2 regions of the Methylobacterium carpenticola genome follow, and region 2 is predicted to be linked to the other one. Evidence: predicted binding sites of a transcription regulator. Region 2 holds the regulator's gene; the other holds the start of a gene.
What was found. The regulator PhoB, encoded in region 2, activates phosphate uptake and scavenging genes when phosphate is short. The targets are predictions, from matches to a motif close to TGTCATNNANCTGTCAT.

Region 1: ACE101_RS00230 (esterase-like activity of phytase family protein) is a predicted target of PhoB. The motif match lies at 4,829-4,845, and genes of this name have one in related genera.

The regions. Positions count from the first base shown of each region.
Region 1 is NZ_JBHZEO010000001.1:44,924-52,704, reverse strand. Features, by position in the region: gene ACE101_RS00240 (efflux RND transporter periplasmic adaptor subunit) at 1-1,053, opposite strand, end outside; gene ACE101_RS00235 (P1 family peptidase) at 1,256-2,260, shown strand; gene ACE101_RS00230 (esterase-like activity of phytase family protein) at 2,285-4,783, opposite strand; gene ACE101_RS00225 (HlyD family type I secretion periplasmic adaptor subunit) at 4,997-6,460, opposite strand; gene ACE101_RS00220 (peptidase domain-containing ABC transporter) at 6,457-7,781, opposite strand, start outside.
Region 2 is NZ_JBHZEO010000001.1:6,132,693-6,140,473, reverse strand. Features, by position in the region: gene ACE101_RS28455 (hypothetical protein) at 1-68, opposite strand, end outside; gene pstS (phosphate ABC transporter substrate-binding protein PstS) at 330-1,370, shown strand; gene pstC (phosphate ABC transporter permease subunit PstC) at 1,496-2,470, shown strand; gene pstA (phosphate ABC transporter permease PstA) at 2,490-3,410, shown strand; gene pstB (phosphate ABC transporter ATP-binding protein PstB) at 3,439-4,251, shown strand; gene phoU (phosphate signaling complex protein PhoU) at 4,280-5,002, shown strand; gene phoB (phosphate regulon transcriptional regulator PhoB) at 5,028-5,732, shown strand; gene ACE101_RS28420 (GcrA family cell cycle regulator) at 5,878-6,420, opposite strand; gene ACE101_RS28415 (cell envelope integrity EipB family protein) at 6,960-7,781, shown strand, end outside.

The sequences.
Region 1 (7,781 bases), 6.1 Mb from region 2:
GTAGAGCCCCTTGGGGCCGTGCTGCACGGCGTCGTCCGGGACCGTCACCGCCTCCTGCACCACGCCGACCCGCATCCGCGTCGAGACCGACAGGCCGGGCCAGAGGGCGTGGTCGGCATTGGCGAAGCTCGCCTTGAGGCGGATGGTGCCGGTCGCCGTGTCGACCTGATTGTTGATCACGCTCAACGCGCCGTCGGAGAGCTTGGTCAGGCCGTCGCTGGTCCAGGCCTCGACCGGAACCGGGCCGCTGCCGAACGCCTTGGCGACCGCCGGGAGTTCGCTCTCGGGGGCGGTGTAGACGACGGTGATCGGCTCGATCTGCGTGATGGTGACGATGCCGGTCTGCGTCGCGGCGTTGACGATGTTGCCGGTATCGACCTGCCGGAAGCCGGTCACGCCGTCGAGGGGCGCGCGGATGGTGGCGTAGCCGAGCTGCGTCTCGGCATTGTCGATGGCGGCTTGGTCGGCGGCGACCTGCGCGGTGAGCTGCGCCACGGTGGCGGCCTGGGTGTCGGTCTGCTGGCGCGAGGCGTAGTCGCCGAGCTTGGTGTAGCGCTCGAGATCCGCCTTGGCGTTGCGGAGATTGGCCTCGTCCTGCGTCTTCTTCGCCTTCGCTTGGTCGAAGGCTGCCTGATAGGGGCGCGGATCGACCTGCACCAGGAGGTCGCCCTTATGCACCATCTGGCCTTCCTTGAAGGCGATCCGCAGGATCTCGCCGTCGACCCGGGTGCGCACCTGCACGGTGTTGTAGGCCTGCACGGTGCCGAGGCCGCCGAGCACGACCGGGAAGGGTCCCTGCTGCACCGGGGCGAGCCGCACCGGCACCGGGGCGGGAGCCTTGGCGGTGGCGGCCGGCGGGACCGGGTGGAAGCGCTGCCACGCGAAGGCGCCGCCGCCCGCGACGAGGAGGAGGACGAGGACGACCCAGCCGCGCCGGGCCGGGCGGGTGCGGCCGGGCGTCGGGCGCGCGTGGCCCTCCTGAACGGCCGCGGGCCGGCGGGGCCCGCCCTCGGCTCTCGGGGCTATGAAAGCAGAATCCGAATCATGCCGCATCCGGACCTTCTATGCATCCGATGTTTCTGCTTTGTTGGTCGAGCTATGCACGGCGTGTCCGTCAGCTGTGCGGTCACGACTGATTGATCATCCCGCAACGCGGGTCGTTCGTCACGCGACTTCAGCAAGGGCGAATGCATCGATGAACCGGGTCGTTCCCGGAACGGGAGCGGGACGCGTGTCGCAGGCGACGAGGGGGAGCATGACGAACGGCCTCACCGACATCCAGGGCATCCGGGTCGGGCACGCGCAGGATCCGCGGATCGCGAGCGGCGTCACCGCGATCCTGTTCGACGCGCCCGTCACCGCCGCGGTCGACGTGCGCGGCGGCGGGCCGGGGACGCGGGAGACCGAACTCCTCGACCCGGAGCGGACCGTGCCGGGGATCGACGCCCTCGTCCTCTCGGGCGGCTCGGCCTTCGGCCTCGATGCCGCCGCCGGGGTCACCGCGTGGCTCGCCGAGGCGGGGCGGGGCTTTCCGGTGGGCGCGGTGCGGGTGCCGATCGTGCCGGGGGCGATCCTGTTCGATCTCCTGAACGGCGGCGACAAGGCATGGGGGCGCTACCCGCCCTATCGCGACCTCGGCTACGCGGCCGCCGCCGCGGCCGCCGCGGGGCCGGTCACCCTCGGCACGGTGGGGGCGGGCTACGGCGCCGGCACGGCGAACCTCAAGGGCGGGCTCGGCTCGGCTTCGGCGCCGGTCGAAGGAACGGGCGCGCGGGTGGCGGCCCTCGTCGCCGTCAACGCCTTCGGTCGCGTCACGGTGGGGGAGGGCCCGCATTTCTGGGCCGGGCCCTTCGAGATGGGGGGCGAGTTCGGCGGCCACGGCCCGGCCGCGCGCATCCCGCCCGAGGCCTTCGCGTGGCCCCGGCGGGCCCTGGCGGGGGCGAACACCACGCTCGCCCTCGTCGTCACCGATGCCGCGCTCACCAAGGCCGAGGCCCGCCGCCTCGCCGTGATGGCCCAGGACGGGCTCGCCCGGGCGATCGTGCCGGTGCACACGCCCCTCGACGGGGACGTGGTCTTCGCCGCCGCCACGGGCCGGGTGCCGCTCGCGGATCCGCTGGGCGATCTCGCCCGGCTCGGCGACGCCGCGGCGCGCACGCTCGCCCGCGCCGTGGCCATCGGCGTCCACGCCGCGACGGCGCTGCCCTTCCCCGGCGCGCTGCCGGCGTGGCGGGACCGGTTCGGGGCGCCTGCGCGATGAGGGGGTGGGCCGCGCCGCCCGCGTTCAGAACTGGTAGCGCAGCCCCGCCGTGAGGCCGTGGGCGACGCCCGCCTTCGTGCCGATCGCCGCCTGATAGTCCAGGCGCCAGCCGAGGCGCTCGGTCAGGCTGCCCTGGAGACCCGCCCCGACGCCGACGAAATCCGACTGCCCGAACGGGACCGGCAGCGTCGCTGCGGCGAGCGGGTGCTGTACGCTGGCGAGGCGGACCAGGGCGCCGCTCCGCTGCGGCCCGGTCGCGAGATTGTAGGACACGCGCAGGGAGGGGATGAGCGTGTCCCCGAGGCCGTAATAGGCGAGTTCGGCGCCGAAGCGCGCGGTGGTCTGATAGGCCGTCAGCCCCGCATAGGCGAGGTTGTTCCCCGCCGCGCCCTGCTCGGTGTAGCCATCCGCGTGGGCCGACAGATGCGTCAGGCCGACGAAGGGCGTGAGCCGCAGCGCGTCCTTGGTGAAGGGCAGGCCGATCTCGCCATCCGCCGCGAAGGCGGTGCCGCCGGTGCGGCCCTCGGCGGTGAGGCCATACGCGCCCGGCCGGCGGATGCCGCTGAAATCGATGAACGGCGCGCCGCCCAGGATGCCCTGGGCGTAGAAGTCCGGCCCGTAATAGCCCGCATAGGCCGAGGCCGTGAAGGCGCTCTGGTCCTGGCGGAAGCCCCGGCCGCGGCTGAGCGAGCCGCCGCCGCCCCCGACCGACAATCCGGCCCGCCAGGACCCGCCGAAGGCGAAGTCGATCCCGGCCGTGCCCTGCGCGATGGTCCGGTCGATGGTGAGCCCGCCGTTGCGCGGCAGGTCGGCGAAGACCACGTCGCCGCCGAGCCAGAGGGCCGGGCCCCCGGCGCTCCAGGCGCCCGCCGGCGCGCCCGTGCCGCGGCGCAGGGCCGAGAGGTGATCCTGCACGCCGCGGATCGCCCCGCCCGCGAAGCCGAGGCCGCTGGCCGCGAGGCCCTGCAGCACCACGGGCGCGGTCTCCTTCATCACCGCCAGCGAGTAGGGATCGACGTAGGTCGGCAGGGTCAGCCGGTAGGCCAGCAGGATGTTGTCGTTGTTGATGCCGGCGTCGTAGGGCTGGCCGTTGATGCTGCCCTGGCGGGTCAGGAAGTCGTTGTCGTTGCCCACCAGCAGGAAGTAGTCGTTGGGCGCCCGCTCGCTCAGCACCGGGACCAGGCCCATTGCCTCGAACTTCTCCGAGAGCGTGGTCTGGCCGGCCGGGTTGGTCGAGAGGTTCATGCCGAGGCGGCCGAGCTGGACCGGGTTCAGCATGTTGACGACCTCGCTCGTCCGGACCGGGGTGATGCCGGGATTGAGCGTGCCGTTCGGCGACAGGGGCGTCGTGCCGTCATAGGCCGAGCCGGCGATGTTGGTGGCGCCCGCCGTATCGACGAGGAGCACGCTCTTGTAGACGATCGGCGTGGTGTTGCCGGTGCCGAGCCCGTTGGAATCGCGCGCCAGGACCAGGAACTGGGTGTCGTTCAGGGCGAGCATCTCGCTCTGCGCGGCGGTGCGGTTCGGGGCGCCGCCATTGCCGTTCTGCTGGTAGACCGGCAGTTGCAGCACGTATTCGCGCACCGGGGCGGCCGGCGTCGGGTTCGCCGAGACGTCGTAGACGAGGATGCGGGTATTGGACCGCTGCTGCTGGCTGGGCCCCGAATCCTGGAGCGTCGCGCTCTGCAGGATGGCGACGAGGCCGCGCCCGTCAGGGGTCAGCGCCAGGGCTTCGAGGCCCTGGTTGTTGCGCCGGCCCGTATCCGGTGGGGTGACCGAGTTGAAGGTGAGCGCGCCGCCCGTCACCGGCTTCAGGGCCGCCGGGATGCCGAGGATGCCCTGGAGCCGCCCGTCGCGGTCGAAGTAGTAGACGTTCGGGCCGTACTCGTCGCTGACGTAGAAGGAGCCGTCGAGCTTGCGCACCAAGCCCTCGGCGTCGAGGCTGATGCGGCCGGCGCTGGGGCCGGTCGGGGCCGAGGGCAGGGTGGCGCCGAGCTGCACCGTGGTCCCGTTGGCCGGGTCGAGGCCGCTGAGGCGCTGGCCCTTGGCGTCGGTCAGCACGAGGCCGCCGGCCGGCGTCATCACGATCTGGCGCTGCGAGTCGGTCGATTGCGGCAGGGCGGCGCCCGTATGGGGCGTGAAGCTCAGGGTGAAGCGGTTGAGCCGCCCGGCGTAATCCGAGAACAGGCCGCCATCGGGATTGTTGTAGCCGCGGTCGGGCAGCGTGAAGAGGGTGCCCGTGTAGCTGTCCCCGGTGCGCCGCCAGCTCGGCAGGTCGACGGCCAGCGAGGAGAACGAGCCGAGCGAGTCGCCCAGGAAGTCGCGGGTCGTGGCGGGCAGGCGGGCGACGCCCTGGAGCCCCTGGTTCACGAATGTGGCGCCGCCGACATCCACCGAGACCGGACCGTCCGCGGCGGTCAGGTTCGGCGTGCGCACCTGAAGATTCTGCGCCCCGGCGCCCATGCACGTGCCGGACAACAGACCCCCGGCCACCAGCGCGGCCCGGATGTGGTGCGTGCTCACGATCGACTCCCTGTTTCTCATCCGTCTCCGCTTTGCGGTCGGCAGATGACAGGGACGTGACGAAACCGGTCTTCGTGCCGCCGCGCCGGCACGATGCGACGATGATGGCCGGCGCGCCACAGTCGAGACAACTTGAAACCGAAAGCTGACGCAGGGATCCAGCTTCGGTTGTGCTTTCGGAACCGGCCCGCGCCGCGGGCCGGTGTCCCGGGCTCAGGGCTCCCGGATCGCCTCGTCGAAGCCGCGCTTCAGCGGATAGATGAAGTAGGAGATCACGCTGCGGGTGCCGACCTTGATGTCGGCGGTCACGCTCATCCCCGGCATCGGGCTTGCGCCCTCCGGCAGGTTGCGCAGCTGCGAGCCCGTGAGGACGATCTGGCCCCGATGGGCGACGCCGCCCGCCGGGTGGAGCTGCGGCATGCCCCCGCTCGGGCCGAGGCTCATCGCGGCGGCGTCCATCCCGATCGAGCGCAGGCGGCCCGTGAGGGAGCCGTGACGCTGGTAGGGGAAGGCGTCGATCTTGATCGTCACCGCGTCGCCGGCCTTGGTGTAGCCCACATCCGCCGAGGCGATCGACACGTCCGCGTAGAGCGGCGCGCCCGAGGGCAGCAGCGTCAGGATCGGCTCGGCCGGCTGCACCACCGAGCCCACGGAGCGCCGGGCCACGTCGATCACGATGCCGTCCTCGGGCGCCACCAGGGCGACGAGATCGGTCATGAGGTTGGCCTTGACCACGTTCTCGCTGAGGCTCTTCTCCTCGCGGCGGGCCTTGATGAGCGCGTCCATCAGGTCGCTGCGCCACTTGTCGATGAAGACCTGGCGCTCGGCCTGCTTGGTGGCGAGCTGGTTGGTCAGCTCGCTCAGCCGGTTCTGCTCCTCCTGGCTGTCGCGCTCCGCCTTCATGCGGCTCACCGACGAGCCCAGATAGGTCACCCGCGAGGCGACGCTCTTGGAATAGAGCTTCGCGTACATCGATTCGAGTTCGGTATAGACGTCGAATTGCAGGCGCAGCGAGACCGCGTTGACCTTCGCGGTGCCCATGCTGCCGGTGATGCGCTGGATCTCCGCGTCGTAGGCGCGCAGCTGCGCGGCGAATTGCGACTGCCGCTGCCGGTAGAGGCTCGCCTGGAGCTGCACGTCGCGGGACTCGCCGACGAAGCGCGGCTCGGTGCCGTCGAGCTCCGCCTGGATGCGGTCGATCTCCGCCCGCAGGGCGGTCTGCTGCGCCACCAGGGTGCTGCGGTCGGCCTGCGCGAAGGTCGGGTCGAGGGAGGCCAGCACGTCGCCCTTGCGCACCGAATCGCCCGCCTTCACCCGCAATTCGCGGATGATCGAGAGCTGCAGGGGCTGGAGCACGATGGTGGGGGCGTCCGCCAGCAGGCGGCCGGGGGCCGACACCACGATGTCCGCCCGGATCAGGCTCGCGGCCGCGACGAGCGCGACCACCAGCGCGACCACCCCGTAGAGCGTCAGGCGCAAGGGCCCCGGCGGGCGCGAGGCGAAGATCTCGTCGAGGTCGGGGGCATCGTCGAAGGCCGGCCGCGTCGGCGCGGCGCGCGCGAGCGTGCGGCGGGCCCAGGCCAGGGAGGGGGCTCCCTCCGGGCGGCGCCGGGACCGGTCGGGGGAAGCCGCCGGGACGGCGGGCTCCTGCGGGGGAGGACGGCGCAGCAGGATCACTGGATATGCCTGGTCTGCTGGTGCCAGAGGCGCTGGTAGACGTCGCAGCGCGTCAGCAGGGTGGCGTGGGGGGCGTAGTCGACCACCCGGCCCCGGTCGAGGACGAGGATCGAATCGGCGCTCGCCAGGGAGGCGAGGCGGTGCGAGACGATGACCATGGTGCGGCCCGCGGCGATCTCGGCGAGGTGCTCCTGGATGATCGCCTCGCTCTCGGGGTCGAGGGCGCTCGTCGCCTCGTCGAAGATCAGGAGGCGCGGGCGCAGCACCAGGGCCCGGGCGATGGCGATGCGCTGGCGCTGGCCGCCCGAGAAGTTGGCGCCGTTCTCCTGCACGAAGGTGTCGTAGGAGGCGGGCAGCCGCTCGATGAACTCGGCCGCGCCCGCCATCCGGGCCGCCTCGACGATCTCGGCGAGGGGCGCGTCGGGCCGGGCCGCCGCGATGTTGTCCCGGATGGTGCCGCGGAACAGGAAGTTCTCCTGCAGCACCACGCCGATGCTGGTGCGCAGATGGACGAGGTCGATCTGCCTGAGGTCGATGCCGTCGAGGCGGACCGCCCCCTCCTGCGCGGTCTGGATCGCCTGGATCAGGCGCGTCACCGTGGTCTTGCCCGAGCCCGAGCGCCCGACGATGCCGATCACCTGCCCGGGCTCCACCGTGAAGCTCACCCCGTCGAGGGCGGGCGCGGCGGCGCCGGGATAGCGGTAGGTCACGGCGTCGAAGTCGAGCCGGCCGGTGACCGGCGGCTTCATGCCCGGCCGGCTCGGATCGCGCTCCGGCGGGTGCTGCATCACCGTGCCGAGCATCTGCACGGCGAGCCGGGTCTCCTGCGATTCGTTGACGAGTCCGACGATCTGGATGAGCGGCCCGGTGACCCGGCCCGCCACCATGTTGAAGGCGATCAGCGAGCCGATGCTCAGGTGGCCGTCGAACACGTCGAGGGCGCCGAGGCCGAGCACGCAGATCTGCATGCTCTTCTCCAGGCTGCTGGTGAGGACGTTGGCGAGCGTCGCGAGCCGCCCCACCGAGGCGCGCCGGCTCACCCCGGTCGCCACCGCCTCGTCCCAGTCGCGCAGGCGGTAGGGTTCGAGGGCGAGCGACTTCACCGTGCGCATGCCGTGGATGGTCTCGACGAGATGCGCCTGGCGCGAGCCCTCGGCCTGGTAGAGCCGGTCGAGATGGTGCCGGAAGGCCGGGACGATCAGACCGATCACCGCCGCGATGGCGATCGAGAACACCAGCACCACGAGAGTGAGCTTGAGGCTGTAGAAGGCGAGCAGCCCCACCGTGATCGGCAGGGTCAGGGCGTCGAGGGTGGCCTGGA
Region 2 (7,781 bases):
TGGAGGGCGAGCAGGGCGGCCCGCTCACGGTCCTGCCCGTTTCCGATCTCGGTCGTCGCCTCGTGCACGGCGGAGTTCCTCGATTCGCTCCCGTGTGGTCATCCGGGGGATCAACGCGCGAGGGCCCGGAACAGTCGCATCCGATTCCGCTTCATCCCCATGGAAGCCGCCGCCGGAGGGCCGCCACCCCGGGCGCTGTCATCTAAGCGTCATGCAATCGTCATAGGGGCGGCGTCGTTGCCGGTCTACCGCTGCCCGGGCGGAGCGAAGCCTAACGCTGCGTTAGGGATCGGCCGCGCGACAGATCGCCAGGCACACGGAGACTTCTCGTGAGACCCTTCTCAACCGCGCTCGCCATCGGGCTCGCGACCGTCCAGATCGCCACGTCCGCGCTCGCGGCCGACATCACCGGCGCCGGCGCGACCTTCCCGTTCCCGGTCTACTCCAAGTGGGCCGAGGCGTACCGCAAGGAGGCCAATGTCGGCCTCAACTACCAGTCGATCGGCTCCGGCGGCGGCATCAAGCAGATCCAGGCCCGCACGGTCGATTTCGGCGCCACCGACGCGCCGCTGAAGGGTGAGACCCTCGAGAAGGACGGCCTCGTGCAGTTCCCGACCGTGATGGGCGGCGTCGTCCCGGTCGTGAACGTGCCGGGCGTGAAGACCGGCGAGGTGAAGCTCACCGGCGAGGTGCTGGCGGAGATCTATGCCGGCAAGATCAAGAAGTGGTCGGATCCCAAGATCGCCAAGCTGAACGAGAGCGTGAAGCTCCCCGACGCGGTGATCACCCCGGTCTACCGCTCCGACGCCTCGGGCACCACGAACATCTTCACCACCTACCTGTCGGACGTGTCGGCCGACTGGAAGAAGGAATTCGGCGCCTCGACGACCGTCAGCTGGCCGGCCGGCCAGGGCGGCAAGGGCAACGAGGGCGTGACCGCCGTCGTGAAGCAGGTGCCGAACGCGATCGGCTACGTCGAATACGCCTACGCCAAGCAGAACAACCTGCCGGTGGTCCTGCTCCAGAACAAGGCCGGCAAGTTCCCGCTGCCGGGCGACGAGGCCTTCCAGGCCGCCGCCGCCAACGCCGACTGGAAGGCGGCGCCGGGCTTCGGCATCTCGCTCACCAACCAGCCGGGCGACAAGGCGTGGCCGATCACCGCCGCGACCTTCATCCTGATCCCCAAGAGCCCGAGCGACGCGGCCCGCGCCACCGAGGTGCTGAAGTTCTTCAACTGGGCCTACAAGAGCGGCGGCAAGCTCGCCAGCGACCTCGACTACGTCCCGCTGCCGGAGACCGTCGTCGGCCTCGTCCGCGAGGAGTGGAAGAAGGTCGCCGGCAAGGACGGCAAGCCCGTCCTCGGCCTGTGATCGGCTTCCCTCGATCCTGATCGACGGGGCTCTCCCTCCTCCCGGCGGGGGAGCCCTCTTCCCGTCCCCGGCTCGCGTCATTCCCGCCCGACGCGCCACAGGCGGCTCACTCAAGGGAATCCCGGATGGTCGCGTTGTCCGAAAACGTCGCTCTCGCCTCCGCCTCGAAGCCCGCGCGCAGCGCGCCGAGCCCCGTGGCCGACCGCCTCTTCCGTGCCGCCTCGCTCGGCTCCGCGCTCCTGGTGCTGCTGGTCCTGGCGGGCATCCTCGCCTCGGTCATCTACGGCGGGATCCCGGCCTTCCGGACATTCGGGCCCGGCTTCATCACGTCGAGCGCCTGGAATGTCGGGCGCGAGGAATACGGCGCCCTCGTCGCCATCATCGGTACGCTCGCCTCGGCCTTCCTGGCGTTGCTCATCGGCGTGCCGGTCTCGCTCGGCATCGCGATCTACCTGACGCAGCTCTGCCCCGGCTGGGCCCGCCGCCCGGTGGCGATGACGATCGAACTCCTCGCCTCGGTGCCGAGCATCATCTACGGCATGTGGGGCCTGTTCGTGTTCGCGCCGCTCTTCGCCCGCTTCGTGCAGGTGCCGGTGTCGAACCTCGTCGAGGGGCTGCCCATCGTCGGCACCCTGCTCTACGCGCAGGTGCCCTCGGGCGTCGGCGTGCTCACCGCCGGCATCATCCTGGCCATCATGATCGTGCCCTTCGTGGCCTCGATCACCCGCGACATGCTCGACCAGATCCCGACCGTGCTGCGCGAGAGCGCCTACGGCATCGGCTGCACCACCTGGGAGGTCGTGCGCCACGTGCTGATCCCGCAGGCCTCGGTGTCGATCATCGGCGCGATCATGCTCGGCCTCGGCCGCGCGCTCGGCGAGACCATGGCTGTCACCTTCGTGATCGGCAACGCCAACCGGCTCTCGGCCTCGATCTTCGACCCGGGCTCGACGATCGCCTCGCGCATCGCCAACGAGTTCAACGAGGCGGATGGCTTGCAGCTCAGCTCGCTCCTCGCCCTCGGCTGCATCCTGTTCGTCGTCACCTTCATCGTGCTCATCATCGCCCGGCTGCTCGTGCGCCGCGTGAAGGTGGCCTGATCCCGCCACGGAGCCTCTCATGGACGCCCGGACCACTCTCGCCCCGGCAGGTGCCGCCCCGGCGGCCGCTGCCGCCCCGTCCGCGGCGGCCTGGGGCCGCGTGCGCGCGGGACGGCGCACCGCCGACCGCCTGCTGATCGTGCTCTGCACCGGCGCGACCGCGCTCGGCGCCCTCGTGCTCGGCTCGATCCTGATCATGCTGATCGTCGAGGGCCTGCGCGGCTTCTCGCCGACCCTGTTCACCGAGGTGACGCCGGGTCCCGGCTCGGCCGGCGGCGGCATCGCCAACGCCATTCTCGGCAGCCTGGTGATGACGTTCATCGGCATCGTCGTGGCGACGCCGATCGGCGTCCTGGCCGGCACCTACCTGGCGGAATACGGCCGCACCTCGAAGCTCGCGGACGTCATCCGCTTCCTCAACGACATCCTGCTCTCGGCCCCCTCCATCCTGATCGGCCTGTTCGTCTACACGATCATGGTCCGGGGCATGGGCGGCTATTCCGGCTGGGCCGGCGGCGTCGCGCTCGCCATCATCGCCACCCCGGTGATCGTGCGCACCACCGAGGACATGCTCCGCCTCGTGCCGGGCACCCTGCGGGAGGCCGGCGCCGCGCTCGGCGCGCCGACCTCGATCGTGATCCGCGCCGTGACCTGGAAGGCCGCGCAATCGGGGATCGTCACCGGCATCCTGCTCGCGCTCGCTCGCATCGCCGGCGAGACCGCGCCGCTCCTCTTCACCGCGCTCAACAACAATTCCTGGTTCGCTCCCAACCTGATGGGCGGCGTCGCCAACCTGCCGGTGATGATCTACCAGTTCGCCCTCTCTCCTTACGAGAACTGGCGCCAGCTCGCCTGGGCCGGGGCGCTCCTCATCACCGTCACCATCCTGGGCCTCTCCATCGTGGCCCGCGTCTTCCTGGGCGGCGGCAAGAGCCGCTGACCCCCTGCCGATCCTCAGGAGAATCCCGATGAGCGCCCCCGCCACCGCCGCTCCGATCGTCGGCAACAGCGTCGCCGACGAGGCCGCGCCGGTCCGCATCTCGGTCAAGAATCTCAACTTCTACTACAATACCTTCCACGGCCTGAAGAACATCAACCTCAACTTCCTCGACCGGCAGGTCACGGCGCTGATCGGCCCGTCGGGCTGCGGCAAGTCCACCCTGCTGCGCACCTTCAACCGGATCTACAGCCTCTATCCGGAGCAGCGCGCGGAAGGGGAGATCCTGCTCGACGGGCGCAACATCCTCGACCCGTCGATCGACCTCAACGAGCTGCGCGCCCGCATCGGCATGGTGTTCCAGAAGCCGACCCCGTTCCCGATGTCGATCTACGACAACATCGCCTTCGGGATCCGGCTCTACGAGCGCCTCGGCAAGGCCGATCTCGACAACCGCGTCGAGGAGGCCCTGCGCAAGTCGGCCCTGTGGGACGAGGTGAAGGACAAGCTGAGGCAATCCGGCATGGGCCTCTCGGGCGGCCAGCAGCAGCGCCTCTGCATCGCCCGCACGGTGGCCCAGCGCCCCGAGGTGATCCTGTTCGACGAGCCGACCTCGGCCCTCGACCCGATCTCGACCGGGCGCATCGAGGAGCTGATCGAGCAGCTGCGCGGCGAGTTCACCATCGCCATCGTCACCCACAACATGCAGCAGGCGGCCCGCATCTCGCAGTTCACCGCCTTCATGTATCTCGGCGAACTCGTCGAGGTCGGACCGACGAACCGCCTGTTCATGAATCCGGCGAAGCGCCAGACCCAGGACTACATCACCGGCCGGTTCGGCTGATCGCACAGGTTGGGAAGGGGACAGAGCCATGCCGGACCAACACATCGTCAGTTCCTACGACACGGACCTGCAGAACCTGCGCCGCAGCATCGCCGAGATGGGCGGCATCGCCGAGAAGATGGTGGCGGATTCCGCCGCCGCCCTGGTGCGGCGCGACGCCAGCCTCGCGCAGTCGATCATCGCGGCGGATTCCCGCCTCGACGGGCTTCAGCGCGAGATCGAGGAGCGGGCGATCCTGCTCATCGCCCGGCGCCAGCCGATGGCGATCGATCTGCGCGAGACCGTCTCGGCCATCCGCGTTTCGGGCGATCTGGAGCGGATCGGCGACCTCGCCAAGAACATCGCCAAGCGCGTGGTGGCGATCAGCGACCAAGCGCAGCCGCAGAAGATCGTGGTCGGCGTCCAGCACATGGCCGAGCTGGTCCAGGCCCAGCTCAAGGACGTGCTCGACGCCTACGCCACCCAGGACACCGCCGCGGCCCTCGACGTCTGGACCCGCGACGGCGGCATCGACGCCCTCTACACCTCGCTGTTCCGCGAACTCCTGACCTACATGATGGAGGATCCGCGCAACATCAGCTTCTGCACGCATCTCCTGTTCTGCGCCAAGAACGTGGAACGGATCGGCGACCACACCACCAACATCGCCGAGACGATCCATTATCTCGTCACCGGCGAGACCCTGGTGGCCGAACGGCCCAAGAACGACCGGTCGAGCTACGCCACGGTGGCGCCGCAGACGGACGCGTGACCCCGTCGGAGTCCCGAAAGCCCGCATGAGCACGAGGATCCTGATCGTCGAGGACGAGGAGCCGTTGACGCTCCTCCTCCGCTACAACCTCGAAGCCGAAGGCTTCGAGGTCGATTCCGTCATGCGGGGCGACGAGGCCGACATCCGGCTGCGCGAGCAGATCCCGGATCTGGTCCTCCTCGACTGGATGGTGCCGGGCCTGTCCGGGATCGAGCTCTGCCGCCGGATCCGGGCCCGCCGGGAGACCGAGCGCCTGCCGATCATCATGCTGACGGCACGGGGCGAGGAGGGCGACCGGGTGCGGGGCCTCGCGACCGGTGCCGACGACTACATCGTCAAGCCGTTCTCGGTGCCGGAGCTCCTGGCCCGCGTGCGCGCGCTCCTGCGCCGCGCGAAGCCGGCCCACGTGGCGCATCTTCTGGTCGCGGGCGACATCGAACTCGACCGGGTGAGCCACCGGGTCCGGCGCGAGGGCCGCGAGCTGCATCTCGGCCCGACCGAGTTCAAGCTGCTCGAATTCCTGATGCAGAGCCCCGGCCGGGTCTTCTCCCGGGAGCAGCTGCTGGACGGCGTCTGGGGCCACGACGTCTACATCGACGAGCGCACCGTCGACGTGCATATCGGCCGCTTGCGCAAGGCCATCAACCGGCCGCGCCGCCCGGACCCGATCCGCACGGTGCGCGGATCGGGCTACTCCTTCGATGAGATGTTCGCCACCGGCGCGGCCTGATCCCCGGCTGGGCGGCCCATCCGCCCCGCGAGCCTCCCGCATCCCCACACGAAAGAGCCCTCCGCCATCGGCGGAGGGCTCTTTCGTGTGGGCGTCGCGCCTTAGGCCCGGCGCAGGGCAACCCGGCGCCGGGAGTGCCTGGATTTCAGCGGAAGCCCACCGCGCGCCGGTCGCTGCGCTTGCGCTCCGCAGCCGGCTGATAGGCGATGCGGGCGTGATGCGTGCAGTAGGGCAGCCCGGTGATCGAGCGGGCACCGCAGAAGCGGAAATCCGGCGAGGACGGGTCCCCCATGGGCCAGCGGCACATGAACTCCCGCAGCTCCATGATGGTCACACGCTCGGAGAGCGGCAGCGCCACATCAGGCGGCGCGATGCTCTCCGGACGCACCAGCGCCAGCGACGCGGGCGCCGGGGCGACCATCGTCGGCGTGGGCGCCGCGCTCGGCACGCGGACCTCCTCGCTCACCGTGCGGCGGGGCTGCACGGGCGCGGGCGCGGCCGCACTCACCGCGCCGTTCGATTTCAGCACCCGCCCGGCGAGGCCGAGCCGATGCACCTTACCGATCACCGCATTGCGCGACACGCCCCCGATCTCGGCGGCGATCTGACTCGCACTGCGTCCTTCCCCCCAGAGCCGCTTGAGGAGTTCGACCCGTTCCTTCGTCCAGCTCGGGCCCGCATCCATCATCGCCGCCTCCGAATTCCCCCAGTACGCCGGCGGCCGAAGCGCACGCGACCGCCTTCGCCCGACCCTGAGGCCGGGCGCCAAAACCCTTCGATCCTGCTGGTGATCGCCGCTTCGTGACAGCGCCTGCGACGGGGGTGAACCTACAGGAGCGGCTGTTGCCCGCGCAAGAGTCCCCGGCCCATCCGAGCCCCTTTTCCCCGCACCGGCCGCGCATGCGGCGGCGCCCCTCGGAAGGGCGCCAAGGCGCGCCGGCGCCACGCGAACTCCGCCGCGCAGGCGCCTGAAATCCACACGCCGTCAACAGCTTGTGGGCAATCCCGGGGGCTGCCGGACCCGGCCTCGGGACCCCGTCCGCACGGGGCCGGAGACGCGGCCGCGGGCCCGATCGGGCAGTTCCGACGCCAGCCTCCCGAACCGCTCGCGCGATCAGCGTGGCAGACAAGCCACGGTGCCCCCGCCCGAGAGGCGGCGTTGCCCGCGGGCTGGGCTGCACCTATGTTCGGGCCCGGCGCCGTACGCGCTCGACCCCCGGGAAACTCATGCGGATCGTCCTCGCGTCCCTGCTTCCGCTCCTCGCCCTCGCCCCCACCGGTCTCGCCGCCGAACCGGCATCCGGCATCCGCCTCGCGCCGCACCGCGCGGTCTACGACCTGTCGCTGATGCGCAGCGGCGGGGCGCGCTCGGTCGACAGCGCCCGGGGCCGGATCGTGTTCGATTTCTCGGGCGACCCCTGCAAGGGATGGGCGCTGCAGTACCGCCAGGTGACGGTGCTGGAGAGTTCGGAGAGCGGCACGCGCACCTCGGACCTGCGCAACAACACCTTCGAGAGCGGGGACGGCCACAGCTTCCATTTCCGCACCCAGTCCGACCTCAACGGCAGCCAGCAGCCGGCGGTGGACGGCGATGCGGAGCGCGACGCCAAGGGGCTCGCCGTCACCATCAAGAACCCGCAGAAGGCGCGCGTCACGGCGCCCGGGGAGGTGCTGTTCCCGGCCGCCCACATGCGCCGGCTGATCGAGGCCGCCCAGGCCGGCGAGCGCACCGTCTCCGTGAAGGTCTTCGACGGCTCGGATGACGGCCGCAAGATCTACGACACGCTCGCGGTCATCGGCCCGCGCCGGACGATTCCGGCGAGCGTGGAGACCACCGCTCCTCCGGCCGCCGAGGCGCCTCTGCGCGAGGGCGCCATGGCGACGATGCCGCGCTGGCCCGTGACGCTCAGCTACTTCTCCGCCGGGGAGGAGGGCGAGCGCATGCCGATCTACGTGCTCTCCTTCGATCTCTACGAGAACGGCGTCAGCGGCGCCCTGCGGCTCGATTACGGCGGCTTCGCCCTCAAGGGCGACCTCTCGCGGATCGAT